Regions from separate parts of the Mycobacterium sp. smrl_JER01 genome, predicted to be linked through region 2. Evidence: riboswitches for the same ligand, from Rfam matches in the RefSeq annotation. Region 2 holds a riboswitch; the other holds the start of a gene.

Region 1 (14,700 bases), 110 kb from region 2:
TGCCCAGCGCGGTGATCGGCACCGAGTCGGTGACGACGATCTGCTTGGGCACATGCACCGAGCCTTTGCGTTCCTTCACCGACGCCTGGATCTCGGCGATCATCGTCGCCACGGCGTCTTCCGAACCGTCGGCATCGGGCCGCAGCACCACCACGGCGGTCACCGCCTCGCCCCACTTCTCGTCGGGGGTGCCGATCACACACACCTGCGCGATCGACGGGTGCTCTGCCACAACGTCTTCCACCTCACGCGGGAACACGTTGAACCCGCCGGTGACGATCATGTCCTTGGTGCGGTCGACGATGAAGTAGAACCCGTCCTCGTCCTCGCGGGCGAGATCGCCGGTGTGCATCCAGCCGTCATGAAAAGTTCGCGATGTCTCGTCAGGCAGATTCCAGTAGCCGCCCGACAGCAGCGGACCCGCCACGCAGATCTCGCCCACCTCGCCCTGGGGTACGGGCTTGCCGTCCTCGCCCAGCAGTGCCACCCGGGCGAACAACGTAGGACGTCCGCAGGAGGTCAGGCGCTTGTCGTCGTGCTCCTTCTTGGACAGGTAGGTGATCACCATCGGGGCCTCGGACTGGCCGTAGTACTGCGCGAAGATCGGTCCGAACCGGCGGATCGCCTCTTTGAGCCGCACCGGGTTCATTGCCGACGCGCCGTAGTAGACCGTCTCCAGCGACGACAGATCGCGGGTGTGCGAATCCGGATGGTCCATCAGCGCGTAGATCATGGACGGCACCAGCATGGTGGCGGTGATCTTCTGCTCTTCGATGACGCGCAGCACCTCGGCGGGATCGAATTTGGTCAGCACGATGAGCTCGCCGCCCTTGACGATCACCGGGGTGAAGAACGCGGCGCCGGCGTGCGACAGCGGTGTGCACATCAGGAAGCGCGGATTCTCCGGCCACTCCCATTCGGCGAGCTGCACGGTGGTCATGGTGGTGATCGACTGCGTCGTGCCCATGACGCCCTTGGGCTTACCGGTGGTGCCGCCGGTGTAGGTGAGGCCGCCGATGTGGTCGGCCGGCAGGTCGGCGGCGACCAGCGGTCGTGGGGAGTACTTGGCGGCCTCGGCATTCAGGTCGACGGCGGTGACGCCCGCTTTGGCGAGCTCGTCGGGCACCGGCCCGATGGTGAGTACCTGCTTGAGGCTCGGCACCTTCTCCACCAGGCCCAGCGCACGCTCGACGAACATCGGGTTCGGATCGATGATCAGTGAGGTCACCTCGGCGTCGGAGAGCACGTAGGCGTGGTCGTCGAGTGAACCGAGTGGGTGCAGCGCGGTGCGGCGGTAGCCCTGGGTCTGGCCGGCGCCGATGATCATCAGCACCTCGGGACGGTTGAGTGACAGCAGGCCGACGGCCGCGCCGGTGCCGGCGCCGAGCGCCTCGAAAGCCTGGATGTATTGGCTGATCCGGTCGGCGAGCTCACCGCCGGTCAGTGTGGTGTCCCCGAGGAACAGCACGGGACGGTCCTTGTGGCGCTTGAGTGCGCCGACGGTGAGATGGCCGGAGTGGACGAAATGGCGCAGCTGATCACTCATGCCGACCAGACTAGAACGTGTTCCAATTTGAGTCAGGCGGTCCCCGTGAAAATGCGCCCGACGTGGTTGTTCGGCCAACTTGTGGGTGTGGATCCACGGCCGCCGAGATCACGCCCATCGGCCGGTCGCCTGGGCGCTCATGTGCGCCCGATGGCGCAAACCGGCTGTTCAAACCGCTTTCAGCGTGAAGCTGTGAATCCGTGGTCGACGATTGGGCGAATCCGGTCAGCGCCGCGCAGCTCCGTGGCACTCTTCTGACCATGGCCGATCTGCCCGAACCTCGATTTCTCGACGAACGTCTCGCTCACTGGGCCGCCAGCAAGCCCGACGGCGAAGCCATGGACTACCTGGACCGGTCATGGACCTGGTCGCAGTGGAACGACCGGGTACGCCGCCTGGCCGGTGCGCTCAAGGAACGCGGCATCGGCCGCGGCGACGTGGTGGCCTTCCTGGACAAGAACCACCCCGCATGCGTCGAGCTGACCTTTGCCGCCGCCTCGTTGGGTGCGGCGAACGCGATCATCAACTTCCGGCTGGCGGCCGATGAGCTCGACTACGTACTCAACGACTCGGGGGCCAAGCTGCTCCTCGTCGGGGAGGAGTTCAAAGCCTCGATCGACCGGATCCGCGACAAGCTGGTCAACATCGAACACGTCGTCACGGTCAAACCCGAGGGCGGCGACGAGTACGAGGCGATGCTGGAAGCGTCGACTCCCGTGGAGCGTTCCGCCGACGTCGAGCCCGACGACGTCTGCATCATCATGTATTCGTCGGGGACCACCGGCCGGCCCAAGGGTGTCGAGCTGACCCAGGCCAACATGATCGCGCACACCGTCAACGCCCACGAAGGCTTCGAGTTCGACGAGGGCGACAAGAACATGGTGTCGATGCCGCTGTTCCACGTGGGCGGATCGTCCTACGTGCAGTTCGGGATTCACGACGGCTTCCCGAGTGTCATGACGCGCGACGTCGACGGGATGACGCTGGCCGGGGCCATTCTCAAGGGCGCCAACCGGACGTTCCTGGTGCCTGCGGTGCTGGCCAAGGTGCTCGACGCCGGCGAGGACGCGGTCAAGCTGTTCGGCTCACTGAAGACGTTCGCCTACGGGGCGTCCCCGATGCCGCTGCCGCTGCTTCGGCAGGCGTTGCAGGCCTGGCCGAACACCGATTTCATGCAGGCCTACGGGTTGACCGAGCTGTGCGGCGTGATCAGCCACCTGCTGCCGGAGGCGCACCGCGATCCGGGCCGCGAAGAGCGGCTCTCCAGCGCCGGCACGTTGGTGCCCAACGCCGAGGTGCGCGTCGTCGACCCGGACACGCTCGAAGACGTCCCGACCGGTCAGCAGGGCGAATTGTGGTTCCGCTCACCGCAATTGATGAAGGGCTACCACAACAAACCCGAAGCGACCGCCGAGGCGATCACCGAGGACGGCTGGTTCCGCACCGGCGACGTGGGCCGCGTCGACGACGGTGGCTACATCTTCGTCGAGGACCGGCTCAAGGACATGATCATCTCCGGCGGGGAGAACATCTACTCCATCGAGGTCGAGCGGGTGCTGGCCGAACACGAGGCCGTCGTCGAGGTCGCGGTCATCGGGGTGCCGGACGACAAATGGGGTGAGGTGGTCAAGGCCGTCGTCGTCATCGAGGGCGAGGTGTCCGAGACCGAACTCATCTCGTTCGCCCGGGAACGGCTGGCGGCCTACAAGTGCCCGAAGTCCGTCGACATCGCCGAGGAGCTGCCGCGTAACCCCACCGGCAAGATCTTGAAAAAGGAGCTGCGCAAACCCCATTGGGAAGGCCGCGACCGCGCCACCGTCTAGGGCACCGCTGATCCGCCGACGTTCCGCCCCCCCTGACGCACCGGACCCGGGTCGCGGAGGTTCGACGTGCCGGAGAGATCGGTCACCATGTGTTTCCAGGACATGACCGGCCCGAAACCGTTGGGTAACGTGGCTGGTGCGGTACCCGATCCGGGTTGCCGGCGGACGAGGGAGCAGTACCCGCAGCGACAAGACTGACTCGCCGAGGAGGGTCTTGTGGCCTGGCTGGTACTCGTCGTCAGCGGTCTCTTCGAGGCTGTCTGGGCGACCGCCCTGGGGATGTCCGACAACTTCCGGCGACGGCGGCCGACACTCGTCGTCGTCATCGCGATGCCCGTCAGCCTGATCGGACTCGGGTATGCGATGACCTCGCTGCCCACCGGAACGGCGTACGCGGTCTGGGTCGGCATCGGTGCGACGCTGACGGTGCTGTGGGCCATCGTGACCAAACGGGAGGCCGCGTCCACGGCGCGGCTGCTGTTGCTCGGCATGCTGGTCGGCAGCGTGATGGGCCTGAAGGCGGTGAGCTGACATGCCCTGGGCGATCCTGATCCTGAGCGCGGTGCTGGAGGCGGTGTGGGCCACCGCGCTCGGCAAAACCGACGGCTTCACAGCGCCGGTAGCCACATCGGTGTTCGTGGCGGCGCTGATCGGCAGCATCGGCGGGCTCGGCTGGGCTGCCAAACACATTCCGATCGGCTCGGCCTACGCGGTATGGACCGGGCTGGGGGCGGCACTGACCGTCGGCTATGCGATGGCCAGTGGCGACGAGGCGATCTCGACGGCCAAGCTGTTGTTCCTGACCGGGATCATCGTTGCCGTCGTCGGCCTCAAGATGTTGCCCGCCGACGCGGACCGGCCCGCCGAGGTCGAGCGGCCCGCGCGGGTGCGTGTCGGGCGCTGAGGCACGATGAACGCTGAGGCACGATGAAGCGGTGTCCGAACTCGCCGACGTCCTCGACCGGCTGCACGTGGTGGCGCTGCCGATGCGGGTCCGGTTCCGCGGCATCACCACCCGCGAGCTGGCGCTGATCGATGGGCCGGCCGGCTGGGGTGAGTTCGGCGCATTCGCCGAATACCGGGCCCCGGAGGCCGCGCACTGGCTGGCGGCAGGCATCGAGGCGGCCTACCGCCCGCTCCCCGAGGTGCGGCGCACCCGGATTCCGATCAACGCGACCGTGCCGGCGGTGACCGCGGCGGACGTCCCTGCGGTGCTGGCCCGTTTCCCCGGTGCGCGCACCGCCAAGGTGAAGGTCGCCGAACCCGGTCAGTCCCTCGACGACGACGTCGCCCGCGTCAACGCGGTGCGCGCCGCGGTGCCGACGGTCCGGGTGGACGCCAACGGCGGATGGACCGTCGACCAGGCCGTGGTGGCCGCGCGGGCGCTGAGCGCCGACGGTCCGCTCGAATACCTCGAACAGCCCTGTGCCACGGTGGCCGAGCTGGCGCAGGTGCGACGCCGCGTCGACATCCCCGTTGCTGCCGATGAGAGCATCCGCAAGGCCGACGATCCGCTGCACGTGGTGCGCAGTGGTGCCGCCGACATCGCGGTGCTCAAGGTCGCCCCGCTCGGGGGCGTGCAGGCGATGCTCGACGTGGCCGCCCAGATCGACATCCCGATCGTGGTCTCCAGCGCGCTGGACTCGGCGGTCGGCATCGGTGTCGGTCTGGTGGCGGCCGGGGCGCTGCCCGCGCTCGAGCACGCCTGCGGCCTCGGTACCGGCGGCCTGTTCGTCGAGGACGTCGTCGCTCCCGTCGTCCCCGTCGACGGATACCTGCCCGCCACTGCCGTCACCCCCGACCCGGACCGGATCGCGGCCCTGGCCGCCCCGCCGGACCGGCGGCAGTGGTGGATCGAGCGGGTCCGGGAGTGTTTTCCACTGGTGTCCTGATCTGTGGGCTCCATGGCCTGGACGCCATCGCGGCGCTGGCCAACACTGAGTCCATGGTGCGCACGGTGCTCATCGTCGGCTTCACCGGCGTGCAGGCCCTCGATGTGGTGGGCCCGTTCGAGGTGTTCACCGGGGCCTCGCTGGTGGTGAGCGCACAAGGCGAGGACGGGTACGCGGTGCGGGTGGTGTCCGTCGGGGCGACGCCGGTGGGTACCGGCACCGGTCTGACCTTGATGGCCGATGCCCTGCCCGGACCGGATGCGCCGGTGGACACTGTGGTGCTGCCCGGAGGGTGGGGTGCCGAACAGGCCCGCGCGGACCGCGCCCTGATCGACTGGATCGAGGCCGTCGCGCCACGGGCCCGGCGAGTGGTCAGCGTGTGCAACGGCGCCGTGTTGGCCGCGCAGGCCGGACTGCTCGATGGCTGCGTCGCCACCACGCACTGGGCCTATGCCGCGCGACTCGCTGCCGAATTCCCTTCGGTGACAGTTGATCCCGATCCGATTTTCGTGCGCAGTTCGGAGAAGGTGTGGACCGCGGCGGGGGTCACCGCCGGCATCGACCTGGCGTTGGCGCTGGTCGAGGACGATCACGGAACCGAGACCGCGCAGACCGTCGCCCGCCACCTGGTGATGTACCTGCGCAGACCGGGCGGGCAGACGCAGTTCGCCGCGCCGGTGTGGATGCCGCGCGCTCGGCGCACCCCGATCCGTGACGTGCAGGCCGTCGAGGCCGAACCCGGCGGCGCGCACAGCATCGCCGAGCTGGCGCGCCGCGCCGCCATGAGCCCCCGGCACTTCACCCGCGTGTTCACCGACGAGGTGGGCGAGGCCCCCGGTGCCTATGTGGAACGGGTGCGCACCGAAGCGGCGCGCCGACAACTCGAAGAGACCGACGACACCGTCACCGTGATCGCCGCCCGCTGCGGGTTCGGAACCGCAGAAACTCTGCGCCGCAACTTCGTGCGCAGGCTCGGCGTATCGCCCGACCAGTACCGCAGAACATTCGCCTGACCCGTTCTGACCCCGAGAAGGAGACGCCGTGCAGATCGCGATCATGTTGTACCCGGGTTTCACCGCCCTGGACTTCATCGGACCCTACGAGAGCCTGCGATGGCTCCCGGACGCGCAGGTGCGGTTCGTCTGGCATGAGCCGGGTCCGATCGCCGCCGACTCCCAGGTGCTGTTGGTCGGCGCCACCCACAGCTTCGCCGAGACGCCGTCACCGGACATCGTGCTGATCCCCGGCGGGTTCGCCACCATGGAGCACGCCCGCGACGAGACCGTACTCGACTGGGTTCGGCGGGCACACCGGACCTCGACCTGGACCACGTCGGTGTGCTCGGGTTCGGTGATCCTGGCCGCCGCCGGCGTGCTGGACGGGAAGCGCGCCACCTCGCACTGGGCGGCGCTGCCGGTGCTCAGGACGTTCGGTGTGCAGCCGGTCGGCGACGAGCGGGTGGTGATCGCCGACGACAAGACCGTCACCGCAGCCGGGGTGTCGGCGGGTATCGACCTGGGGCTGTGGCTGGCCGGCCGTATCGGCGGGGAGGCCAAGGCCAAGGCCATCCAGCTGTCGATGGAATACGACCCGCGCCCGCCGTTCGACTCCGGGCACATGTCGAAGGCGTCGGCGTCGACGAAGGCGCTGGCGACCGCGATGATGGGCAAGGAGTTGGCCCGGCCGGCCGCGCTGGCCGCTTCGACCGGGCTGCTGTGGGATGCCGCGCTGGGGCGGATCCGGGCGCGGCGCTCCCGGCCGGAGTCGTCGAAATTGCGCAGCTGATCGTTGCCGCCCGAGGTGGAGCGACCGCGGGCGCGATCTCGGTGCGACCCGGTCTTCCAGTACCGTCATCCGGGTGAATTTGGCTTACGACGATCGCGGCGCGGGGGAGCCGGTGCTGTTCATCGCAGGTCGAGGCGGCGCCGGCCGCACCTGGCATCTCCATCAGGTGCCGGTGTTCGCCCGTGCCGGTTACCGGTGTGTGACGTTCGACAACCGCGGAATCGGTGCCACCGAGAACGCCTCGGGCTTCACCACCGAGACCATGGTCGGCGACACCGCGGCGTTGATCGAGAAGCTGGACCTGGCCCCGGTGCGTATCGTCGCGCTGTCGATGGGCTCCTACATCGCCCAGGAACTGATGGTCGCCCGCCCCGATCTGGTCCGGTCGGCGGTGCTGATGGCCACCCGCGGCCGCCATGATCGCACCCGGGACTTCTTCTGGCAGGGCGAACGTGCGCTCGCCGAATCCGGTACCGAGCTCCCGGTCGAGTTCGAGGCCAAAGTCCGTCTGCTGGAGAGCTTCTCGCCAAAGACGCTGAACGATGACAACGCGGTGCGGGACTGGATCGAGATGTTCACCATGTGGCCGCAGAAGCCCACGCCGGGCATGCGCACGCAGCTCGATATCGCACCGCAGGGCAGCCGGTTGTCGGCCTACCAGAACGTCACCACCCCGGCGCTGGTGATCGGGTTCGCCGACGATGTGGTGTTGCCGTCCTACCTGGGCCGCGAGGTCGCCAACGCGCTGCCCAACGGGCAGTTCCTGGAGATCCCGGGCACCGGTCACCTGGGCTTCATCGAGAAACCGCAGGTCGTCAACACCGCGATCCTCAACTTCTTCGCCGATACGCTGTAGTGGTGAACCCCTCGACGGCGCAGGCCCGGGTGGTCGTCGACGAACTGATCCGCGGCGGCGTCCGCGATGTCGTGCTGTGCCCGGGGTCGCGCAACGCGCCGCTGGCCTTCGCGTTGCACGACGCCGACCGCGCCGGTCGGCTGCGGCTCCATGTCCGTATCGACGAACGCACCGCAGGTTTCCTCGCGATCGGACTGGCGGTGGCCGAGCAGGCTCCGGTCTGTGTGGCGATGACGTCGGGTACCGCGGTGGCGAACCTGGGCCCGGCGGTGGTGGAGGCCAACTACGCCCGGGTGCCGTTGGTCGTGCTGTCGGCGAACCGGCCCTACGAGTTGCTCGGCACCGGCGCCAATCAGACCTTCGAGCAGCTCGGCTACTTCGGCACCCAGATGCGCGCCAACATCAGCCTCGGGCTCGCTGCCGATTCGGCGGACATGGAATCGCTCAACGCCCAATGGCGCTCGGCAACGTGTCGAGTCCTGGTGGCTGCCAAGGGTTCTCGTTCCGCCAACGCAGGGCCGGTGCAGTTCGACATCCCGCTGCGCGAGCCGCTGGTCCCCGATGCCGAGGAGCCGGCGGTGCCCTATGCGCCCGCAGGCCGCCCGGCCGGCAGGGCGTGGACGTTCACCCCCCCGGTCACCTTCGATCAGCCGCTGGACATCGACCTGAGCCCGGACACCGTGGTCATCGCCGGGCATGGGGCGGGTACCCATCCGAACCTGGCGCATCTGCCCACCGTGGCCGAACCGACAGCGCCGTACGCCCAGACCCCGTTGCATCCGTTGGCGCTGCGGCTGATTCGGCCCAAGCAGGTCATCATGCTCGGTCGCCCCACCCTGCACCGGCCGGTCTCCACGCTGCTGGCCGATCCTGCGGTGCCGGTCTTCGCGCTGACCACCGGACCGCGCTGGCCCGACGTGTCGGGCAACTCGCAGGCCACCGGCACCCGCGCCATCACCTCCGGTGAACCGGCGCCGGGCTGGTTGCGCCGGTGCGCCGAGGCCGACCGGCATGCGGTCGAGGCGGTGCGTTCCCAACTCGCCGAGCACCCGCTCACCACGGGGTTGCACGTGGCCGCCGCGGTCGCCGACGCGGTGCGGCCGGGCGATCAGCTGGTGCTCGGCGCGTCGAACCCGGTGCGTGACATCGCCCTGGTCGGGTTCAACACCGCCGGGGTGAAGGTGCGCTCCAACCGCGGCGTGGCCGGTATCGACGGCACGGTGTCGACGGCGATCGGGGCGGCGCTCGCCCACGAGCGCGGTGACGGACGCACGGTCGCGCTGATCGGGGATCTGACGTTCGTGCACGACAGCTCGGGTCTGCTGATCGGGCCGACGGAGCCCAGCCCGCGCAAGCTGACGATCGTGGTCTCCAACGACAACGGCGGCGGCATCTTCGAGCTGCTCGAACAGGGTGATCCGAGGTTCTCGGACGTGTCCTCGCGCATCTTCGGCACCCCGCACGATGTCGATGTCGGTGCTCTGTGCCGCGCCTACCACGTCGAGAGCCGCCAGATCGAGACCGGCCAGCTCGCCGAGGTGCTCGACGAGGACTTCGACGGCATGCGGGTACTGGAGGTCAAGGCCGACAGATCGTCGCTGCGGGCGTTGCACGCGTCGATCAGGGCAAGCCTGTGAATGAGCTTCGGGGTCGACTCACCGCGCTGTGGCAGATCGTGGTTCCGCATCTGCACGGTGAACCGGGAGAACCGCGCGGCGCGCGGATCCTGCGGCGGGTCCGCATCGGCATCGTGGTGGTGGCATGTCTGGTGACCCTGCAGTCGGTGCTGTTGGTGCTCGGCGCGTGGCGCAACGATCGGCAGATCGAACGTCATCTCGGGGTGGCCGAGGCCACCGTGCTCGACGCCGGTCCGCGCCGTTCGACGATCGAGTTCGTGACCCCCGACCGCGTGACCTACCGTCCCGAACTCGGCGTGCTCTACCCGTCGGAGCTGGAGAACGGTATGCGCATCTACGTCGAGTACGACGTCAACGACCCGAATCTGGTTCGCGTACAACACCGCAATGCCTCGCTGGCGATCATCCCGGCGGGGTCGATCGCGGTGGTCGGCTGGTTGATCGCCGGTGTCGCGCTGGCGGGCACTGCGCTCGTCGAACGCCGCGGCCGGGGATCGGTGACCGATCAGGAGTCGACGAGGTCGCTGAGCCAGTCGTCGTCGTAGATGTCGATCTTCTGACCGGTGCCGAGGTCGAACACCGTCGGGGTTCCGGTGTCGGTGCTGTCGATGTCGAACAGCAGCACGAAGTTGGTGTCGTCCATCGCCGCGACGTCGACGGCTTGGCCGCCGTCGGCGACGTGGTCGGCGACGGCGTCGGGCAGACCGGCACCGACTGCCATGTCGCGCAGTTCCTGGCCGGTGAAGGCCGCTCCACCGGGGTCCTGGTTGGCCCACAGCTCGTGCACGAAGCGTTGCAACTGGGTTCCTGTTCCCGCGGCGTCACCGACGACGTCGGTGGCCAGGAACAGGGCGTTGGCCACCGTGGACGAATAGCCGTCGTAGTCGGCGTCCATGAACACCAGCGGCCGGTAGGTGACCTGCAGGGTGCCGACGGTGATGTGATAGGCCAGCAGGTCACCGAACTCGTCCTGCAGATCGCGGCAGTGGGTGCACTGCGGTTCGGTGTAGATCTCGATTTTGGCGGGGGCGTCGTCGAAGCCTGCCACGATGCCGAATCCGTCCTCGCTGACGGCCAGTGGCGCCGTGGCGGCATCCACCTGAGCATTACCGGTGATGTCCCTGGCGCATCCGACGACGATCAGCAGCAGCCCGGCCGCCGACAGTGCGGCCAGGGGGCGGATCCAGTGCATGGGTCCATCCTGGTGGCACGGACGGCCGATGGCACGCTTTTGCCGCCGCACCGGCAATTCGTGTGACATATCCCTGGTCGCAACCTCGCCGACAGCTGGTGATGTCACCGTCACGGTGTGCGCGTTGCAATCGTCGCCGAATCATTCCTGCCGAATGTCAACGGCGTCACCAACTCGGTGCTCCGGGCTATCGAGCATCTGCGCCGTACCGGTCACGAGGTCCTCGTCATCGCCCCGGACACCCCGCGCGGTGAGCCGGCGGCCGACAGGGTGTACGACGGTGTCCGTGTCCACCGGGTGCCGTCGATGATGGTCCCCAAGATCACCTCGCTGCCGCTGGGGGTTCCGCGTCCGCGGATGGTCGGGGTCCTGCGCGGGTTCGACCCCGACGTGGTGCACCTGGCGTCGCCGGCGCTGCTGGGATGGGGTGGGGTGCATGCCGCCCGTCACCTCGGCATCCCGACGGTGGCGGTGTTCCAGACCGACGTGGCCGGCTTCGCGCAGAGCTACGGGATCGGCATGCTCTCGCAGGCGTCCTGGACCTGGACCCGTCGTCTGCACAGCAAGGCCGACCGGACCTTGGCTCCGTCCACCTCGGCCATGGAAAATCTTGCTGCCCACGGCGTTCCACGTGTCCATCGCTGGGCGCGCGGGGTCGATGTGACGGGGTTCGCCCCGTCGGCGCGTGATGAGCGGCTGCGTCGGTCCTGGTCTGCCGAGGGTAAGCCGATCGTCGGGTTCGTCGGTCGGCTGGCGCCCGAGAAGCACGTCGAGCGGTTGGCCGCTCTGCACGCCCGCGACGATCTGCAGGTCGTCGTCGTCGGTGACGGGGTGGACCGCGCCAAGCTCGAAACCTGTCTGCCCCGAGCGATTTTCACCGGAGCGCTGTACGGGCCGGAGCTGGCCGCGGCCTACGCGAGCATGGACGTGTTCGTGCACCCCGGTGAGCATGAGACGTTCTGCCAGGCGGTGCAGGAGGCGATGGCCTCCGGTCTGCCGGTCGTCGCACCAGATGCCGGCGGTCCCCGCGATCTGGTGGCACCGTACCGGACCGGGCTGCTGTTACCGGTCGCCGAGTTCGAGGCCCGGTTGTGCGAGTCGGTCGATCACCTGATCGCCGAACGCCGCCGCTACTCGACGGCGGCCCGCAGAAGCGTGCTGGGCCGCACCTGGCCGGTGATCTGCGAGGAACTCGTCGGCCACTACGAGGCGGTGCTGGGCGCCCGCCGCCTGCGCGCCGCCTGACCGCTGTCCGGCGAGCGGGGCCTGCCGGCGGGAGTACCGTCGTGACGTGGGTTCGGACCGGAGATTCGACGCGGGCGCGCTGGCCGGGGTGTCGGAGACGGCGCTGTTGACGCTGAACGGTCGCGCGCACCAGGCCCGGCATCGTGACGCCATCATCGACGACCCGATGGCGATCCGGTTGGTCGACTCCATCGATTTCGATTTCGACAAGTTCGGCCGCCGCAAGGGGCAGGAGATGGCGCTGCGCTCGCTGGCGTTCGACCGCGCGACCATGGCCTACCTGTCGCGGCACCCGGCGGCCACGGTGGTCGCGCTCGCCGAGGGCCTGCAGACCAGCTTCTGGCGTCTGGAAGAGATGCTGACAGAACCTGAGTTTCGTTGGCTGAGCGTGGATCTGGCGCCGATCATCGAGATCCGGGAGCGACTGCTGCCGACCTCGCCACGCATCACCAGCCTGGCGCAGTCGGCGCTGGACCACAGCTGGATGGACGCCGTCGACACCACCCACGGGGTCTTCATCACCGCCGAGGGGCTGTTGATGTATCTGCAGCCGGCGGAGGCGATGGACCTGATCGCCGCGTGTGCGCGACGGTTTCCGGGTGGTCAGATGATCTTCGACCTGCCGCCGGTGTTGGTGAAGAAGTTCGCCCCGAACGGGATGCGTGCGTCGAGGCGGTACCGGATTCCGCCGATGCCGTTCAGCCTGTCGGCCGCGCAGCTGGCAGCTCTGGTGCACACCGTGCCGGGAGTCACCGCGGTGCACGATCTGCCGATGCCGCGCGGGCGCGGGTTCCTGTTCGAGCGGGTGTTTCCCGCGTTCTGGCGGCTCAAGCTGACCAAGAACCTGCGCGGGGCCTACACGCTGCTGGAGTTCGGCTGAGGTTCGCGAGCACTGGTCCGCGTCGTCATGGCGACGCCGACGCCGGCCGCAGTGGCCGCGAGGACGAAGATCGACGCCGCCAGCCAGGTGGTGGTGATCAGCGAGGCGGCCCAGCACGACAGCAAGGCGGCCGCCGACAGGGCCGCCCCGTAGAACGGGGTGCGTTCGGGATGGTCGCCGCGCGCCACGCGTTCAGCCCTGGGCTTCGATCGCGATCGGCTGCCACTGCTCCCAGGTGGCCAGCCGGTTCTGGTAGTCGGCCTTGGCCAGGGCCAGCGGCAGCTCGCCGAAAAACACCCGTAACGGGGGCTCGGGGGAGTCGACGATGGTGAGCAGCGCGCGGGCCGATGCCTGTGGGTCACCCGGCCGGGCGACCCGCGACGCCCGCGTCCGTTCGGTGGCGGCGTGCGCATCGGCGTAGGCCGGAAGCGGCGTGGCGTGTCTGGCCGACGGCCCGGACCAGTCGGTGGAGAACCCGCCGGGCTCGATGAGCGTGACGTGCACGCCGAACGCCGCGACCTCCTGCGCCAGCGCTTGGGAGAAGCCCTCCAGCGCCCACTTCGAGGCGTGGTACATCCCGAGATTGGGGAACGCCACGATGCCGCCGATGGAGGACACCTGGACGATGTGGCCGCCGCGCTGTTCGCGCAGGTAGGGAAGTGCGGCCTGGGTGATCCACAGCGCGCCGAACACGTTGGTCTCGATCTGCGCCCGGGCCTCCGGCTCGGTGAGCTCCTCGATGAATCCGAACTGACCGTAGCCGGCGTTGTTGACGACGATGTCGAGCCGGCCGAAGCGGTCGTGTGCCTGCCGGACCGCGGCGAAGTCGGCGTCGCGGTCGGTGACGTCCAGTGGCAGGGGCAGCAGGGCTTCGCCGTAGCGGGCGACCAGATCGTCGAGAGTGGACAGGTCGCGTGCCGTGGCGGCGACCCTGTCGCCCCGGTCCAGCGCGGCGATCGTCCACTCCCGGCCGAAACCGCGCGACGCCCCCGTGATGAACCAGATTTTTTCGCTCACATCCCGGTTAAATGCCTGCCGCGTCGCTTTCCATTCCCTGCTGCTCCCGACGGGCCGTTGCCGACGGCTGGCGGCGCACCGGTACGCCCCGTGCTCGACTGATACGTTCGGCTGCGTGAACCGCGCCTCGCTGGACAAGGATCCCCATGAAGTGGCGTCGATGTTCGACGGCGTCGCCCGGCGCTACGACCTGACCAACACCGTGCTCTCGCTGGGCCAGGACCGGTTCTGGCGGCGCGCCACCCGGGAGGCGCTGCAGCTGGGTCCGTCGGACAAGGTGCTCGACCTGGCGGCCGGCACCGCGGTGTCCACTGTGGAGCTGGCGGCCTCGGGGGCCTGGTGTGTGGCGGCGGACTTCTCGGTGGGGATGTTGGCCGCCGGCGCGTCACGCGATGTTCCGAAGGTGGCCGGTGATGCGACCCGGCTGCCGTTCGCCGACGGGGTGTTCGATGCGGTGACGATCAGCTTCGGGTTGCGCAATGTCGTCGACCACGCAGCGGGCTTGCGCGAGATGGCGCGGGTGACGCGGACGGGTGGGCGGCTGGTGGTGTGTGAGTTCTCCACGCCGACGAACGCGCTGTTCGCGACGGTGTACAAGGAGTATTTGATGAAGGCGCTGCCGGCGATGGCCTCGGCGGTGTCGTCCAATCCGGACGCGTACGTGTATTTGGCCGAGTCGATCCGGGCCTGGCCGGATCAGGCCGATCTCGCACACCGGATCACCGCGGCCGGCTGGTCGCAGGTGCGCTGGCGCAACCTCACCGGAGGTATCGTCGCCCTGCACGCCGCCATCAAACCCTGACACCCTCACCCTCGAGCGCGAGCTC
Region 2 (14,700 bases):
GGTGATCAGGCGGCGCGCCGACGGGCCGACGCGCAGCGTGGTCAGGGGCGCGAGCGGCACGTGCTCGGCAAACGGCACGCCGCCGGACTCGGAAGGGACCACGGCGGCTAACGGTAGCGTGGCCAGCTATGCCACGTTCATTCGACATGGCCGCCGAATACGAGGGCACGGTCGAACAGGTGCACCGGGCGTTCAGCGACGAGCGGTACTGGCTCGTCCGGCTGCGCGACTCGGGCGCCGACCACGCCACGCTGGACGAGATGACCGTCGACCCGGAGGGCAGTATCCGCGTCAAGACCACCCAGACGCTGCGCTCCGACCGGCTTCCCGCGGTTGTCACGCAGTTCCACCGTGGGGACCTCAGTTTCGTGCGCGAGGAGATCTGGACCCCGGTGGCCGACGGCCGGGCGTCGGCGACGGTGCGAGGTTCGATCCCGGGTGCGCCCGCCGGGCTCGACGGAGATGCGGTGCTGGCCCCGCTGGACAGCAGGGCCAGGATGGCGTTGAAGGCCACGGTCGAGGTCAAGGTGCCGTTGGTCGGCGGCAAGATCGAGAACTTCATCGGCAGTCAGCTGGTGGATCTGGTGATCGCCGAGCAGCGATTCACCACGGTGTGGATCACCGAGAACAGCTGATCGGGTCTCTACCATCGAGCCATGGTGCAGGGCTTCCCATGCTCTTCGGGTATGCCGCCACTGGGGCAGGTGACCCGGGGCACCACCGGGCACAACCGGCTGCGCCGCAGCGATCGCTGGCTGGTGCATTCCTCCCGGGTGCGCACCGCACTGCAGACCGCTGAGGATCCGCTGGTGGTCGACCTGGGCTACGGCGCGAAACCGGTGACCACGCTGGAGCTGGCGATCCGGCTGCGCCAGGTGCGGGCCGACGTACGGGTGGTCGGCCTGGAGATCGACCCGGACCGGGTGCGCGCCGGGCAGGCGGTCGTACGGGCGGGGCACGCACCGGGGGTGCATTTCGCGCTCGGCGGTTTCGAACTGGCCGGACATCGGCCGGTCCTGGTGCGGGCCTTCAACGTGCTGCGCCAGTACCCGGTCGACGACGTCGCCGACGCGTGGGCCGCGATGCGTCGGGCGGTGGCACCCGGCGGGCTGATCGTCGACGGCACCTGCGACGAGTTGGGTCGGCTGTGTTGTTGGGTGCTGCTCGATGAGCGCTCTCCGGTGAGCCTCACGCTGGCCTGCGACCCGTTCGCGATCGAGCGCCCGTCCGATCTCGCCGAGCGGCTGCCGAAGGTGCTGATCCATCACAACGTGGAAGGCCAGCCCATCCACACGCTGCTGCGCGCCGCCGACCGGGCCTGGGCCAGCGTGGCCGGACACGGTGTGTTCGGCCCCCGGATCCGGTGGCGAGCGATGATGGAACTCCTTGCCGGGGAAGGCTTTCCGGTGAGCACGCCGCGACGCAGTCTGCGCGACGGAGTGCTCACCGTGCCGTGGTCTGCCGTCGCCCCCGTCGGCTGAGCCGACCGCCCGGCACGGCACGCCGGTCAGGTTCGGGGCGCTTCGGCGACCGCCTTTTCGGGAACGAGTGCCCGGTCCTGGGCACCGGCGAGGGCCTCGTCCAGATCGTCGGCGACCTGAATGTCGAGTCCGCGCAACGTCGCCGGCCTGGTCGCCAGCGCCACGACGACATAGGCCAGCAGCGAAGCCCCGAACGCGATGAAGGTCGGGTAACCGTCGAACGTCGCGTCGAAGAACCCGGTTTCGACGTAGAAGATGGTGTTGTCCACCCCGTACATCGTCGGTGTCATCGCGAACAGGCCGAGCCGCACCACCAGCCCCACCACGATGGCGGCCAGCGCGGCGGCCGCCGTCCCCCGCCGCCAGTACAGGCCCAGCACGAACGGCACGATCAAACAGGCCAGCAGCAGGTCGAACGCCAATGTCAACAGGATTCCGGTCTGCGGCACCTTGAGTGCGAACAACACCGACACCGCGGCCACCGGCAGCATCGCCCACCGGGTTGCCCGCAGCAGCGGGTCCGGTCTGCCCTCGACGTGTACACGTTTGACGTTGCCGACATTGCGGACCGCGACGGCGGCGGTGCCGAGAATCGCCCCGTTGGCGGTGCTCATCGATGCGCCGACGATGCCGGCGAGCACCAGCACGGTGAGCCCGATCGGGGCATAGTCGGCGAGCAGGACGAACAGCACCGGCCCGTCGCTGCCCTCCGGCACGACAGCGGTCGACGCCAAAGCCACCAGGGCGAACGGAATGCCGATCGCTGCTGCGCCGGCCGCGCCGATGAAACAGGCCCGGCGGGCGGTCTCCGGTGACCGGGCCGAGAAGATCCGCTGCATGAAGTCGATGGCCACGATGTCGCCGATACCCAGCGCGATCAGCGTCGCCCAGTTGATCGCGGCGCCCTGCGCCGGGTCACCGAGCTGTCCGAGATCGAACGGTCCCATACCCTCGGGAACGGTCAGCCCGTAGGTCACCGCGACCCAGATCAAGGTCGCGACCGCGGCCACCAGGATCAGGCTCATCTGCACGATCGCGGTGTAGGCGTCGGCGAGCATGCCGCCCGCGCCGGTGTAGAGCAACACGATCCCGGCGATCAACACCACACCCACCCAGTACGGGAAGCCCACGAAGTACTCGAACAGATACCCGCCCGCCACCAGGTTGCCCGCCACCAGGATCGCGAACGCCACGATCATCAGCGCCGACGAGACCATCTCCACCGGCCGGCCGAATCTCAGCCGGTAATAGTCGGGCAGCGTGGTCAGCCCCATCCGGTTCATCGGTTTGGCGAAGAAGATGCCGGTGATCAACAGGCACAGGCCCAGTCCGAGTGGCAGCGCCGCACCCGCCCAGAAACCGAACTCCGAGGACAGGTCGGTGTTGCCCAACGTCGCGTTGGTGTCCACCGCCTGCCCCATCAGAGCGGCCCCGACCAACGGCAGAGTCAAATTGCGCCCGCCGACAAGGAAATTCGTGCTGTCGCCACCCACGCGGCGGGCCACCGCGAGGCCGATCAAGGTGACGACGACAATGCTCAACCCGACACCGAGAAGAATCACCGGGAGCCTCCTGAACGTGCGCTGGAGTCTCCCGGGTTTTTGTCCCGCCGTGGAACGGTCGTGCTTCGGTGCCGGCCGCATGCACCTCTCGGACCAGACCCGGCCTGGTGGCCGACGGAACCCTAGGCGCGCCCCACACATGCGTGTGAGTCCACGTCAGGAAAGACCGTCCGCATTACGTGACGTCGCGCCGTGTGTTAACGCTGCGTTTCCTCTAGCGCTGGACAGGAATTCGGTGCCGTGCCAACAATGGTCTCAGGCGCGGCGAGTTCACCGCGCCCCGGACGAGGTGCGTCGTACCCGGTCTGCGACAAGACGGCGCGATGAGGAGAACTCATGTCCGATCGACTTGATCCGTCGCTACCCAACGCCGAAGGTGCGTGGGCCCAACAGGCCGAGGCCAGGCTCGGCGACCGTCGCCTCCGCGAGGAGATCGACCGAGGTCTCAGTTACGGACTCGAAGCCGCACCGACCATCAACGACCGCACCATCTCGACGTTCGTCCGCGGCGAGAAGCCCCACTTCGCCGGCGAGCGAGGCACATTCCTGAAGTGCCCGTTCGTCGAGGATGTCAACGAGGTCGACGACGCCGAGGTCGCGATCTTCGGCGTCCCACTCGACGCCGGCGCCACCTACCGGCCGGGAACCCGGTTCGGACCGCAGGGAATCCGCCGCTCCACCAACCTGTTCGGCACCTACAACTACGAATCAGGGGTCGATCTGCGTGAGCAGCTGAACATGGTCGACATCGGCGACGTGTTCACCATCCCCGGCAACCTGGAGAAGTCGTTCGACCAGATCAGTCAGGCGATGGCGCACGTCGCGCAGCGCGGGGTGATGCCGGTGGTGCTCGGCGGCGACCATTCGATCGGCTTCCCCACCATCCGCGGGCTCGCCCCGTACATGGACGGCAACATCGGCATCATCCATTTCGACCGCCACGTCGACACCCAGGAGACCGACCTCGACGAGCGGATGCACACCACGCCGTGGTTCCACGCCACCAACATCCGCAACGCTCCCGCAACCAACCTGGTCCAGATCGGGATCGGCGGCTGGCAGAGTCCACGCGAAGGGGTGAAGGTGGGCCGGGACCGCAAATCGACCGTCATCACCGTCGGCGATGTGGAACGGGTCGGCGTGGAGAAAATCGCGGAAATAGCGCTCGAGGTCGCGTGGAAGGACGCCAAGGCGGTGTATCTGTCGTTCGACATCGACGTCATCGACGCCGGGTTCGTGCCCGGCACCGGCTGGCCCGAGCCCGGTGGGCTACTGCCCCGGGAGGCGCTGAACCTGGTGAAGATGGTCTCCGAGCCCGGTCTGGCCGGTATCGAGGTCGTCGAGTGCTCACCGCCCTACGACTGGGCCGAACAGACCGCGCTGATGAGCTCGCGGGTCATCCTCGACAGCCTCGCCGCCCAGGTCCGGTCCGGCAAGCTCGGCCGCAAGGCCGCCAAGGCCGATCGGCCCGCCTGGGGCCCGTAACTAGACTCGCTGGCCATGGGCGTGCAGCAGCAAGAGGCCGCGCGGACGGCCATCCGGGTGGGCCTGGCCCAGATCCGCAGCGGAACCGATCCGACTGCCAACCTCGGCCTGGTCGAGGAGTACGCCACGCGAGCCTCCGAGGCCGGCGCCGCACTGGTGTTGTTTCCCGAAGCCACCATGTGCCGATTCGGGGTGCCACTGAATCGGGTCGCCGAACCGTTCGACGGGCCGTGGGCCTCGGCGGTCCGGGAGATCGCCGCCCGCGCGGGCATCGTGGTGGTGGCGGGGATGTTCGTGCCGTCCGGGGATGGGGTGCGGGTCACCAACACGCTGATCGCGACGGGCCCCGGCGTCGAGGCCAGGTACGACAAGATCCACCTCTACGACGCGTTCGGTTTCACCGAGTCCAGAACCGTCGCGCCGGGCCGTGAACCGGTGGTCATCACCGTCGACGGGGTGCGGATCGGTCTCACGCTGTGTTACGACATCCGCTTCCCCGAGCTCTACGTCGAACTGGCCGAACGCGGGGCCGAGATCCTCACCGCGCACGCGTCGTGGGGAACCGGTCCGGGCAAACTCGACCAGTGGACGCTGCTGGCCCGCGCCCGCGCCATCGACACCAACAGTGTGGTCGCCGCGGTGGGCCAGGCCTATCCCGGCGACGAGATCGCCGCGCTCGGACCGACCGGGGTGGGCGGCAGTGTGGTGACCTCGGCGCTCGGCGAAGTGCTGGCCTCGGCGGATGCGGACCCGCAGCTGCTGATCTGTGATGTCGACCTGGAGAGGATCCGCAAAGCCCGTGAGACGGTCGCGGTGTTGCGCAACCGCTCAGGTTTCGCTCATCGCGGTAGGGCACAATCGCTGGCGTGACTGATCCCTGGGCCCGTCCGCCGCAACAGCCCGGCCCGCCGCCGCAGTTTCCGCCGGGCCAACCCCCCGGCCAGGTGCCGGGTGCGGCACCTGCCACACCGCAGGGAGGTTCCTCGTTGCCGGCGAAACTGAAGAACCTGTTCAGCGATCCGCTCTCGATCGTGCTGGTCGTCGTGATCGTGCTGGCGCTGGTCTTCGCCGGACTGCTCGGCGGGGAGCTCTACGCCCGCAACCGGGCCGACACCGTCGTTGCGGGAACCGTGGAGTGCGTCGTCCAGGACGACGCCACCGCCTCGTTCGGCGTGCTGCCGCCGTTCCTCCTGCAGCACGTGTCGGGCCACTACACCAACATCCGCATCGAGACCGCCGGCAACCAGATCCGCGACGCCAAAGGTATGAAGGTCAACCTGGACATCAACGATGTGCGCCTGGAGGACACCCCGACCGGAGCCGGCACCATCGGTTCGCTGGTCGCCAACATCACCTGGAGCACCGAAGGCATCAAGCAGACCATCCAGGGGGCCATCCCGCTCGTCGGAAGCTTCGTGACCGGGGTGACGACCAACCCGAACGACGGCACCATCGAACTCGAGGGTGCCCTCGGCAGCATCACGGCTCGCCCGACGGTCGCTGACGGTGGTATCGCATTGCAGGTGCAACGGGTCACCGGCCTCGGCTTCACCCTGCCCCGCGAGGCCGTGCAGCCCGCTTTGGACGCGTTCACCTCACAACTGACCCAGGACTACCCGATGGACATCCGCGCCGATTCCGTCGAGGTCACCGATTCCGGTGTGGTGAGCCAATTCTCGACCCGCAACGCGTCGATCCCGAAGCAGACCGACGACCCCTGCTTCGCCGGGCTGTAAGGGGTCAGTCGATCTGCAGCTCCCCCATCGGTGACCACCCGTCGGCGGAGATGTCGGCATGCACGATACGTGGTGTCGCCCGCAGGGCTGGTCGCATCGCAGCCAGTCCTGCGGCGAAATGGTCCGAGGACACATGTGCCACACCCGCCCGCTGATCCCGGAATGCCTCCACCAGAACGTATTCCGACGGATTGTCCAAACTGCGTGACCAGTCGAACCAGAGGTTGCCATCCTCGGCACGCGTCGCGGCGGTGAATTCCTCCGTGATCGCCGGCCAGGACTCTCGGAAATCCTCGGACACCTCGAATTTCACCACAATGAAGATCACCGCGGGTCGCTCCTTCTAGTAGATGTTCGAGGGGCGGACCATACCTTCGGCCAAGTCACCGAAGCCGGGTGCCATGATCGCACCGGGGTTGCCCACGACCTGCTCGACGATCGCCGTCTCGGTCGTGATCAGCAGCGCGGCAATTGATGCCGCACTCTCCAACGCGGCCCGGGTCACCTTCAGCGGATCGATCACGCCCTCGTCGAACATGTCCCCGTACTCTCCTGAGAGCGCGTTGAATCCGTGCCCCAACGGCAGATCCTCGACGATCTGCACCACATCGTCTCCCTCGAATCCCGCATTGTGCGCGATCCAGTGCAGCGGCTCGGCCAGCGCCCGGCGCACGACCTGCACACCGATCGCTTCGTCGCCGGGCAGCGTCACCGCGGCCAGGCAGCGATGCGCCTGCGCCAACGCGGTACCTCCGCCGGAGACCACCCCCGCCTCCACCGCGGCTCTGGTCGCGGCCAGTGCGTCCTCGACCCGCAGCATCCGCTCCTTGAGCTCGACGCTGGTGGCACCGCCGACCCGGATCACCGCGACCCGGCCCGTCAGCCGCGCGATCCGCAGGTCAAGGCTGTCGCGGTCGGCGTCAATTCGGGCCCGCTCCCGTTGCGCCTCGAGCTGCCCGATCCGCGCCGCCACCCGCGGGGCGTCACCGTGAGCGCCCACGATGGTCGTGCTGTCCTCGGTGACGGTGATCCGGTCGCACGACCCCAGATGGCCCGCCGTCACCTCACCCAGCTCCAGGCCGGTGTCCTTGGCGATCACATGCCCGCCCAGCGCAACGGCAAGATCTTCCAGTTCGGCGACCCTACGGTGCCCGAACCCCGGCGCTCGAACCACAACCGACCGCATCGTGTGGTGCATATTGCCGCCGACGAGCAGCTGCAGCGCGGGACCGTCGACGTCCTCGGCGAGCACCATCAGTGGACGATCGGCGCGTTTGGCTGCTTCGATCGTCGGCATGATCTCCTGCACCGCGGTGATCTTGTTGTTGGTCAGCAGTACCAGCGGATTGTCCAGAACCGCTTCCATCCGATCCGGGTTGGTGACCATATAGGCCGAGGTGTAGCCGTGGTCGAACTCGATACCGTCGACAATGTCCACGCTCAGGCCCAGGCAATCGCTCTCCTCGGTGGTGATGACGCCGGCCTCGCCGACCCGCTCGACCGCCGAGGCGACGACCTCACCGATCGCATCGTCGTCGCTGGCCGCCAGCGTCGCGATACGCAGCAGATCATCTCGGCCGCCCACCGCTACTGCGTGTTCGGTCAGCGACCACAGCACCAGCGGGACGGTCTTCTCGATGCCGCGCCGCACCCGCATCGGGTTGGCTCCCGCGTCGACTGCGCGCATCCCTTCGCGCACCATCGCCTGGGCGAGCACCGTCGCGGTGGTGGTGCCGTCCCCGACCAGCCCGTTGGTACGCATCGCCACCTCCTTGACCAGCTGGGCTCCCATGTTCGCGAACGGATCGCCCAGCTGGATCTCCCTGGCGATGGTGACGCCGTCGTTGGTGATGGTGGGCGGACCGGTGAGCTTCTCCAGTACTGCGTTTCGGCCCTTCGGCCCGAGCGTCACCTTGACGGCGTCGGCGAGTGCGTTGACCCCACTCTCCAATCGGGTCCGCGCATCGCTGTTGTACCGCAGCTCCTTTGCCATGGTGTGTGTCCTTCCTTGTCGTCGAGGTCAGCGCTCAGGGCACCAGAATGGCGCGGCCACGAACTCGGCCGGCATCGAGATCGTCTATGGCGGTTTGGAATTCGTCGAGTGGATACTTGTGAGTGTGCAGAGTGACCTTGCCCTGGGCGGCCAACGCCATCAGGTCCTGTAGATCGTTGTACGAGCCGACGAGGTTGCCGATGAGGTTGATCTCGGTGCTGATGATGTCGATGGTTGGTATGTCGATGTTCTCGCCGTAACCGACGACGTAGTAGTTACCGGCCCGGCGCAGCATCGCGACGCCTTCACGGGTCGCGCCGCCCTCGCCGACGAAATCCAGGACGGCTTCGGCGCCGTGTCCGCCGGTGAGCTCCAAGATCTGCTCGACATGGTGGCCGTCGGCGACGATCCCATCGTCGGCGCCGATGTCCTCGGCCAGGGCCACTGCAGCGGGATTTCGATCGACGACGACCACCCTGGTTCCCGAGATGGCTTTGAGCACTTGGATTCCGATATGTCCCAGTCCCCCCGCCCCGATCACCACACAGGTGTCGCGGGGTCCGGTGGCACGGGCCACCTTGGCCGCGGCGTGATAGGCCGTCAGCCCCGCGTCGGCCAGGGCCGCGACGTCGGCGGGCTCCAGCGAATCATCGATCTTCACCACGCTGCGAGCCGTGGTCCGCAGGTACTCCGCGTAACCGCCGTTGGTGTCGATGCCCGGGAACTGGCTGCTTTCGCAGTGCACATCGTCACCCGAGCGACAGGCGCGGCACAATCCGCAGGTGATCAACGGATGCAGGATCACTTTGTCCCCCACCGCGACATTGGTCACCGCAGCACCCACGGCGTGCACCCAACCGGCGTTCTCGTGGCCGATGGTGTAGGGCAGGTTCACCCCGGACTTCTGCTCCCACTGGCCTTCGAGAATGTGCAGATCGGTGCGACACACCCCCGCCCCACCGATACGGACGATGACGTCCAGCGGTCCCTCCACGACCGGTTCGGCGATCTCCTGCAGCTGCAACTTGGTGTGGTACCCGACCACCTGGACCGCCCTCATGGCAGCTCCTTCGTTCTGTTGTCGACGATCTTGGGCATGACTGTGGCGCCGTCCTCGTAGCGGGTGGCCAGCAAGCCGCGGCAGAAATGTGTGTTGCCCTCCATGGAGATCCGCACCGACCGCGCGAACCGCAGCCGCATCGGGACCTGCTCGGGGGGTAGTGCCTGCCCGTCGTCGCCGACCACGACGCGACTGTTCGGGCAGATGCTGAGACCGAGCGCGAATCGCCGTCGCAGCAGTGCCGACTTGTCGCGGCCCGCGGGCAGATCGTGCAGGGTGATCCGATGAATATCCCCTTCGGCCAGCCGATCCCGATTCATCAGCCGAGTGACACAACGCTCCATTGCGGCCGAATGGGCTTTGCGTGCAAACGTGCGTCGCAACTCGTCGAGGCTGTCCTGGGCTTCGACGCCGAAGGTGCCGACGTAGCCGGCGCCCGCCGCCAGGCCGGCGTTGATCTTGTGGCTGTCGTGGTGGTCGTCGAGCAGGACCCTGACCTCGCCGGCGTCCTCGACCACCTGCAGCGCATCGAGCGCGTCGGAGGCCATCAGATAGGCGAAGTTGGGCGAGCAGAACGCCGTCGGCAACCGCAGGTGCACTTCGACACCGGTGTCGTCGAGCGTGACCGACCGCACGAAGCCCAGATCGGTGATCGGCTCGTCGAGTTCCGGATCGGTGATTGTCGACAATGCTGCCAGCACGTCGTCGATGACGCCGGTCCGCGCCATCATGGCCGTCACAGCGGCACCGCCTCTTTGGCACCTGCGGCGACCTCGACCTGGTCCTGTCCGGGCGTGGGGAGCTGCAGTTCGGCGGGCACCGGCAGGTCGTAGAGCGCCGCGGCGTTCAGCCCGAGGATCTTGCGCTTCTGGTCGGTGGTGATGGGTGCATACTCGGTCATGTCCTGCGGGATCTGGAAGTCGACGAACTTCTCGATCAGCCACTTCGGGGTCCACAGCGCGTAATCGCTGGCGAACAGGATCTTGTCCTCGCCGATCCAGTACAGCAGCTCGCCGATCACCTGGGCGAAGTACCGCGGCCGGGAGTGGATGAACGGAATCGCGACCGCCAGACCGCCGTAGACGTTGGACTCCTGCGTCGCGATCCAGCAGAAGTCCTCGAGCCGGGGTAGCCCGCAGTGCTCGACGATGAAGTTCAGCTCGAGGTAGTCGGTGGCCACCTTGTCGATGTCGGCGACGTCGAAAGCGTCCCGGTCCAGCGGCCGGATAGTCGGCCCCTTGTGCACGTGGACGTTCTTGATGCCCAGCTCGATGCATTCTTCGAGGTAGCGTCGCGACCATGGGTCGTCGAGCTTGTAACCGCGTGAATCTCCGTGCCATTCGGCGGTGTAGAGCTTGACACCTTTGAGGTTCATCCGATCGGTGTCGCGGCGCAGCTGTTCCAGACCCGACTCGCCGTAACGCGGATCGTAGGCGTGGTTATAGGTGAGCCGATCCGGGTGCCGTTGCGCCAGCCCGAACGCCTCCTCGGTCTGACCGAAGTTGTTGACGTAGAAGTCACTGAGCAGTGTGGCCTGGAAGATGGCGTGGTCGACGTAGCCGTCGACGAACAGGTCACGCATCAACCGCTCGCCGCCGTAGTAGGTGTAGGTGTCGTAGTCCCACACCTCGGACTCAGGGCTCAGATTGCGGTGATAGTCGTAAAAGCAGTCGATGAACTGCCTGCCGTGGATGTTCTTGTGATTGCTGGAACGGCCGTCCCAGATGTGGACGTGACCGTCGACGATGAAGTACGAATCGCCGTCTTTCTCATACATTCGGGCTCTCCTGATCTCGTGTGGGCTCTCGCTGCGGTCACGGGACGATGACCCCGGACAGCAGTGCGTTCATGGCTACCGGGCGGTGAGGTCGAACCCGATGTACTCGGCAGCATCCTCGGGGCTGGCGAACAGCAAGGTCCTGTCATCGAGGTGGACCATCCGGCCGTAGTGGGTTGAGCTGATCTCCTCGAAGATCGCCCCGTCGAACTCCTCGCCGAGCGCCTCGGTGAGTTCGGCGTAGTCGAATTCGATCAACCTGATGCCGTCGACGCGGATCATCGAGGGGTATTCGGTGAGTTCCACGCCTTTCTTGCTCCCCATGACATCGGCCACCACCCGCCCAACCGGGGTATTCATCAGCGTGACGCCGCACTTGTTGGAGAACTCGGTCGTCGACCCGAACTGCATGGTCATTTGGTGTGCTCCTTCTTCTCGGATGCGGTGTCGCTCTCGGATGCGGTGTCGTACTCCAGCCCGATCGAGTGGAGCAGGGAGGAGAACTTCCCTTCGGCTGCACTCAGGCTGCCGGCGAAGGTGACAGCCTTCTCCGCGGGCTGCGACCACAGCGGCTGCAGCGAGCGCGCGGCCGCCAGACAGCGCGGCACCCAGGTGTCCAGCCATTGGGTGAACAACGCCGTGTTGGCGTCGCCGTACTGCTCGTCGCGGGTGAGGATCCGGAACAGGTTGCGGGTGTAGGCGACGTCGCGGTCGTAGTCGTGTTCACCGGTGCCGACGATGGTGGGCGTGATGTAGTCGCCATTACGAGCGGCGATCTGCATCACCAGCTCGCTGCGGAACAGGGACCCGACGAGCTGCTCGAAGACGATGTTGGTGGCGAACAACAGCTGACACCAGTCCCCGACCGCGGTCAGCTGTTCGACGACCTCGCGGGTCGGTTGCCAGTCCGGCGCTGACTGCCAGACCTGTTTGTGTGCTTGTCCGTCGAATCCCCCGTCCTCCCCCACCTCTTCGGAGAGGTCGAGGTTGAACAGCGCCAGGTCCTGGGCGAACCTCAGCTTGTGGGCGGCGTTGACCGCGACCGCGGTGTTGATCATGTTGGTGGGACCCGACCGCTGAATGGACGTGAACACGTGCAGAGCCAGGCCGTTCTCGGCATGCATCCATGCGCCGAGGTTGTTGGCCAGGAACCGCAACCAGGCCGAGTTCCAGCCGTCGTAGGCGCGGGCACGCTTGGCGTTCTTCAGACACAGCTCGACCTGGCGCACCACGGCTGAATTATTGCGATAGATGGTCTGGTCCCATTCCTCGTTGGGATCCAGAAAGGCGTGCCAGTCCGACGATTTCGCGTCCGTCCACTCCTGCGGATAGCCGCCCGGCCCGTCGCCGAATCCGTAGATCCAGCCCTGGGACAGATGTCGTTCCGGATCGGGCTGCACATCGACGGTGACGTCTTCGTACATCGTCGCGCGCATCTTGGCCGGCTTGTAGTACGAGTACGTGCGGCTGCGCGAACTCGGGAACTCCAGCGCACCCGCCTCCGAGTCGGTGAATTCGATCTTGGGGAAACTGCGTGGTTTTGGCGCGGTTGGGGCGGACATGAGTGACCTTTCAGTCGAATGCAGGGCTGGTGAACTTGTCGTAGAAAATCTGGTCTTTGGGTACGGCCTGGGATTCGAGCAGTGCCAGGGCGGCATCGACCATGGGCGGCGGGCCACACAGGTAGATCTCGGATCTGGCTATCGCAGGTTCGTTGGCCGCGACCACATCGGTGACATTGCCGGATTCGACCCGCAGATGGCCGGGAAGCTCGCCGTCGATCTCCTCCGACAAGCAGGCGATGAACTCGAAATCATTGAGCCCCTTGCCGATTTGTGTGATCTCGTCCAGATAGAACAGGTCGGCTGCGGTGCGCGCACCGTAATAGAACCGCACCGGGCGAGGGCAGGACGTCTCGCCCATGTGCCGCAGCAGCGACAGGATGGGCGCCATCCCGGCTCCCCCGCCAACGCACACCACCGGCAGCACATGGCCGTCTTTGAGTGTGAACGAACCATACGGACCGGTCAGGCTGATCTCATCGCCGGCGGCGAGCCCGCCGTCCAACAGGCTTGCGAACTTGCCTCCCGGATACTTCTTGATGAGAAATTCCATTCGGCTGGAATCTGCTCCGGTGGTGGCCATCGAGAAAGAGCGGTGTTCGTCGCTCCCCGGGATGTGGATGTCGGCGTACTGACCCGGCTTGAAATCGAACGCTGCCGGTGCGACCGCCTCAAGGTGCAACGAGACGATGTCCCGAGTCATCGGGACCAGGGCGGTGATACGGGTGCGCACGTCCTGGATGGGGATGCCGCCGAGGAGTTCGTCCTCGTCGAAGTTCAACAGCTCGACCGTGCAGTCGCCGTATGCATGCGATTTGCACAGCAGCACATACCCTTCCTCCACCTCGGCGTCGTTACAGGCGAACGTGGAGTAGTCAGCCATCTGGATGTCGCCCTCGAGGACATAGGATTTGCAGGCCGAACAGCGGCCCTCCCGGCAGCCGTGCATGAGGTGGACGCCCTGACGGAACGCTGCATCGAGGATGTTCTCGTCCTCGGATACCTGGATCTCGATGCCGACGGGTTCGAAGTTGATGCGGTGTGAATCAGCCATGTCTGTCTCCTGCAATGTCGGTGGGCGGCGCGGTTGGGGATACACGCGCCGCCCACCGCCGTTGTTCTCAGGCGGGGACGCCGCCGGCCCGGTAGTCGGCGAGGTGGGCCTCGCGTTCGGCGTCCGACATCTGGTTCAGCAGAACGTTGGGGCTGTTGAACACGTTGCCGCGGATGTTGTCGAGGGTCCACATCTTGGTCGGGTCCAGATCCAGATGCGGCTGCGGGATCAGGGTCTTGCCGTCATCGCGGACGTAGCCCAGGTCCGCGACGATGTCGGCGAGGTCCTTACCGTGGTGCAGCGTCTCCCACTCCCGGAAACCGGTCAGCCGGCCCATGTTCGGGGTTGGACGGCCCTCGTACTCGCCACGGAAGGCCACCGCGTCGGTCCAGTGGCAGGTTTCCGAACAGTAGGTGCGCCACTGCCCGTCGACCTTGTCGACGACCATGTCCTGGCGCACCAGCGCCGGCACCATGCACGTCCAGCACCGGTGCGGATACTGGTAACCGACCTCCTCGAACGCAATCGGCTTGTTGCGCCCCGGATAGGCCAGCCGGTTGTAGTCCTCCCACCAGCGACCGAACTTGTTGTACCAGCCGGGGTACTTCTCTTCGAACCACTCGAAGTCCTTGTCGGTCATGGCGTCGATGCGCCAATAGTTGACCGGCCAGCCGGTGGCGAAGAAGCGGGCAACCTCGTGCACATAGTGCTTGTCGACGATACGTTTCCACGCCTCCTCAACCAGGTCGTGCGGGATGGTCAGCCCGTACTTCTCCAGCGGCAGAAGGTAACTGCGGTAATAGTCGTCGTAGATCCAGCGCCGCCACATTTCGGCGTAGCTCTCGCGGTCCTTGCGGCGGTCCTTGGTTCCGTACTCGATGAAGGTGCCGATGGCGGCGTCGACCACGCAGTGGTTGTTCCACCACGCATAGCGCAGATCGCGCTCCAGCAGCGGACGGTTGCGCTCATCGGCCAGCGCCATCAGCAGGA

What was found. A riboswitch is a leader RNA that binds a small molecule or an ion and turns the genes downstream of it on or off. The one in region 2 is predicted to bind guanidine.
Region 1: it holds a riboswitch for guanidine, as region 2 does, so the genes downstream of both, ACNUDN_RS04030 (DMT family transporter) here and ACNUDN_RS03455 (agmatinase family protein) in region 2, are expected to answer to the same signal.

The regions. Positions count from the first base shown of each region.
Region 1 is NZ_JBLXXK020000001.1:824,509-839,208, forward strand. It holds gene fadD8 (fatty-acid--CoA ligase FadD8) at 1-1,546, opposite strand, end outside; gene ACNUDN_RS04025 (long-chain-fatty-acid--CoA ligase) at 1,807-3,369, shown strand; guanidine-III (ykkC-III) riboswitch at 3,508-3,573, shown strand; gene ACNUDN_RS04030 (DMT family transporter) at 3,586-3,900, shown strand; gene ACNUDN_RS04035 (DMT family transporter) at 3,902-4,273, shown strand; gene ACNUDN_RS04040 (o-succinylbenzoate synthase) at 4,305-5,261, shown strand; gene ACNUDN_RS04045 (GlxA family transcriptional regulator) at 5,315-6,274, shown strand; gene ACNUDN_RS04050 (DJ-1/PfpI family protein) at 6,303-7,046, shown strand; gene ACNUDN_RS04055 (alpha/beta fold hydrolase) at 7,120-7,902, shown strand; gene menD (2-succinyl-5-enolpyruvyl-6-hydroxy-3-cyclohexene-1-carboxylic-acid synthase) at 7,905-9,539, shown strand; gene ACNUDN_RS04065 (DUF3592 domain-containing protein) at 9,536-10,084, shown strand; gene ACNUDN_RS04070 (DsbA family protein) at 10,045-10,731, opposite strand; gene ACNUDN_RS04075 (glycosyltransferase family 4 protein) at 10,849-11,976, shown strand; gene ACNUDN_RS04080 (class I SAM-dependent methyltransferase) at 12,023-12,856, shown strand; gene ACNUDN_RS04085 (hypothetical protein) at 12,832-13,044, opposite strand; gene ACNUDN_RS04090 (SDR family oxidoreductase) at 13,049-13,873, opposite strand; gene ACNUDN_RS04095 (demethylmenaquinone methyltransferase) at 13,989-14,675, shown strand.
Region 2 is NZ_JBLXXK020000001.1:710,760-725,459, reverse strand. It holds gene ACNUDN_RS03475 (UDP-N-acetylmuramate dehydrogenase) at 1-102, opposite strand, end outside; gene ACNUDN_RS03470 (DUF2505 domain-containing protein) at 129-635, shown strand; gene ACNUDN_RS03465 (class I SAM-dependent methyltransferase) at 687-1,481, shown strand; gene ACNUDN_RS03460 (high affinity choline transporter 1) at 1,508-3,043, opposite strand; guanidine-I (ykkC/yxkD leader) riboswitch at 3,070-3,180, opposite strand; guanidine-III (ykkC-III) riboswitch at 3,303-3,368, shown strand; gene ACNUDN_RS03455 (agmatinase family protein) at 3,380-4,528, shown strand; gene ACNUDN_RS03450 (carbon-nitrogen hydrolase family protein) at 4,580-5,398, shown strand; gene ACNUDN_RS03445 (LmeA family phospholipid-binding protein) at 5,395-6,264, shown strand; gene ACNUDN_RS03440 (putative quinol monooxygenase) at 6,269-6,592, opposite strand; gene groL (chaperonin GroEL) at 6,608-8,257, opposite strand; gene ACNUDN_RS03430 (NAD(P)-dependent alcohol dehydrogenase) at 8,292-9,317, opposite strand; gene ACNUDN_RS03425 (iron-sulfur cluster assembly protein) at 9,314-10,048, opposite strand; gene ACNUDN_RS03420 (amidohydrolase family protein) at 10,054-11,094, opposite strand; gene mimD (propane 2-monooxygenase effector subunit MimD) at 11,170-11,511, opposite strand; gene ACNUDN_RS03410 (aromatic/alkene monooxygenase hydroxylase subunit beta) at 11,508-12,656, opposite strand; gene ACNUDN_RS03405 (2Fe-2S iron-sulfur cluster-binding protein) at 12,667-13,710, opposite strand; gene ACNUDN_RS03400 (aromatic/alkene/methane monooxygenase hydroxylase/oxygenase subunit alpha) at 13,778-14,700, opposite strand, start outside.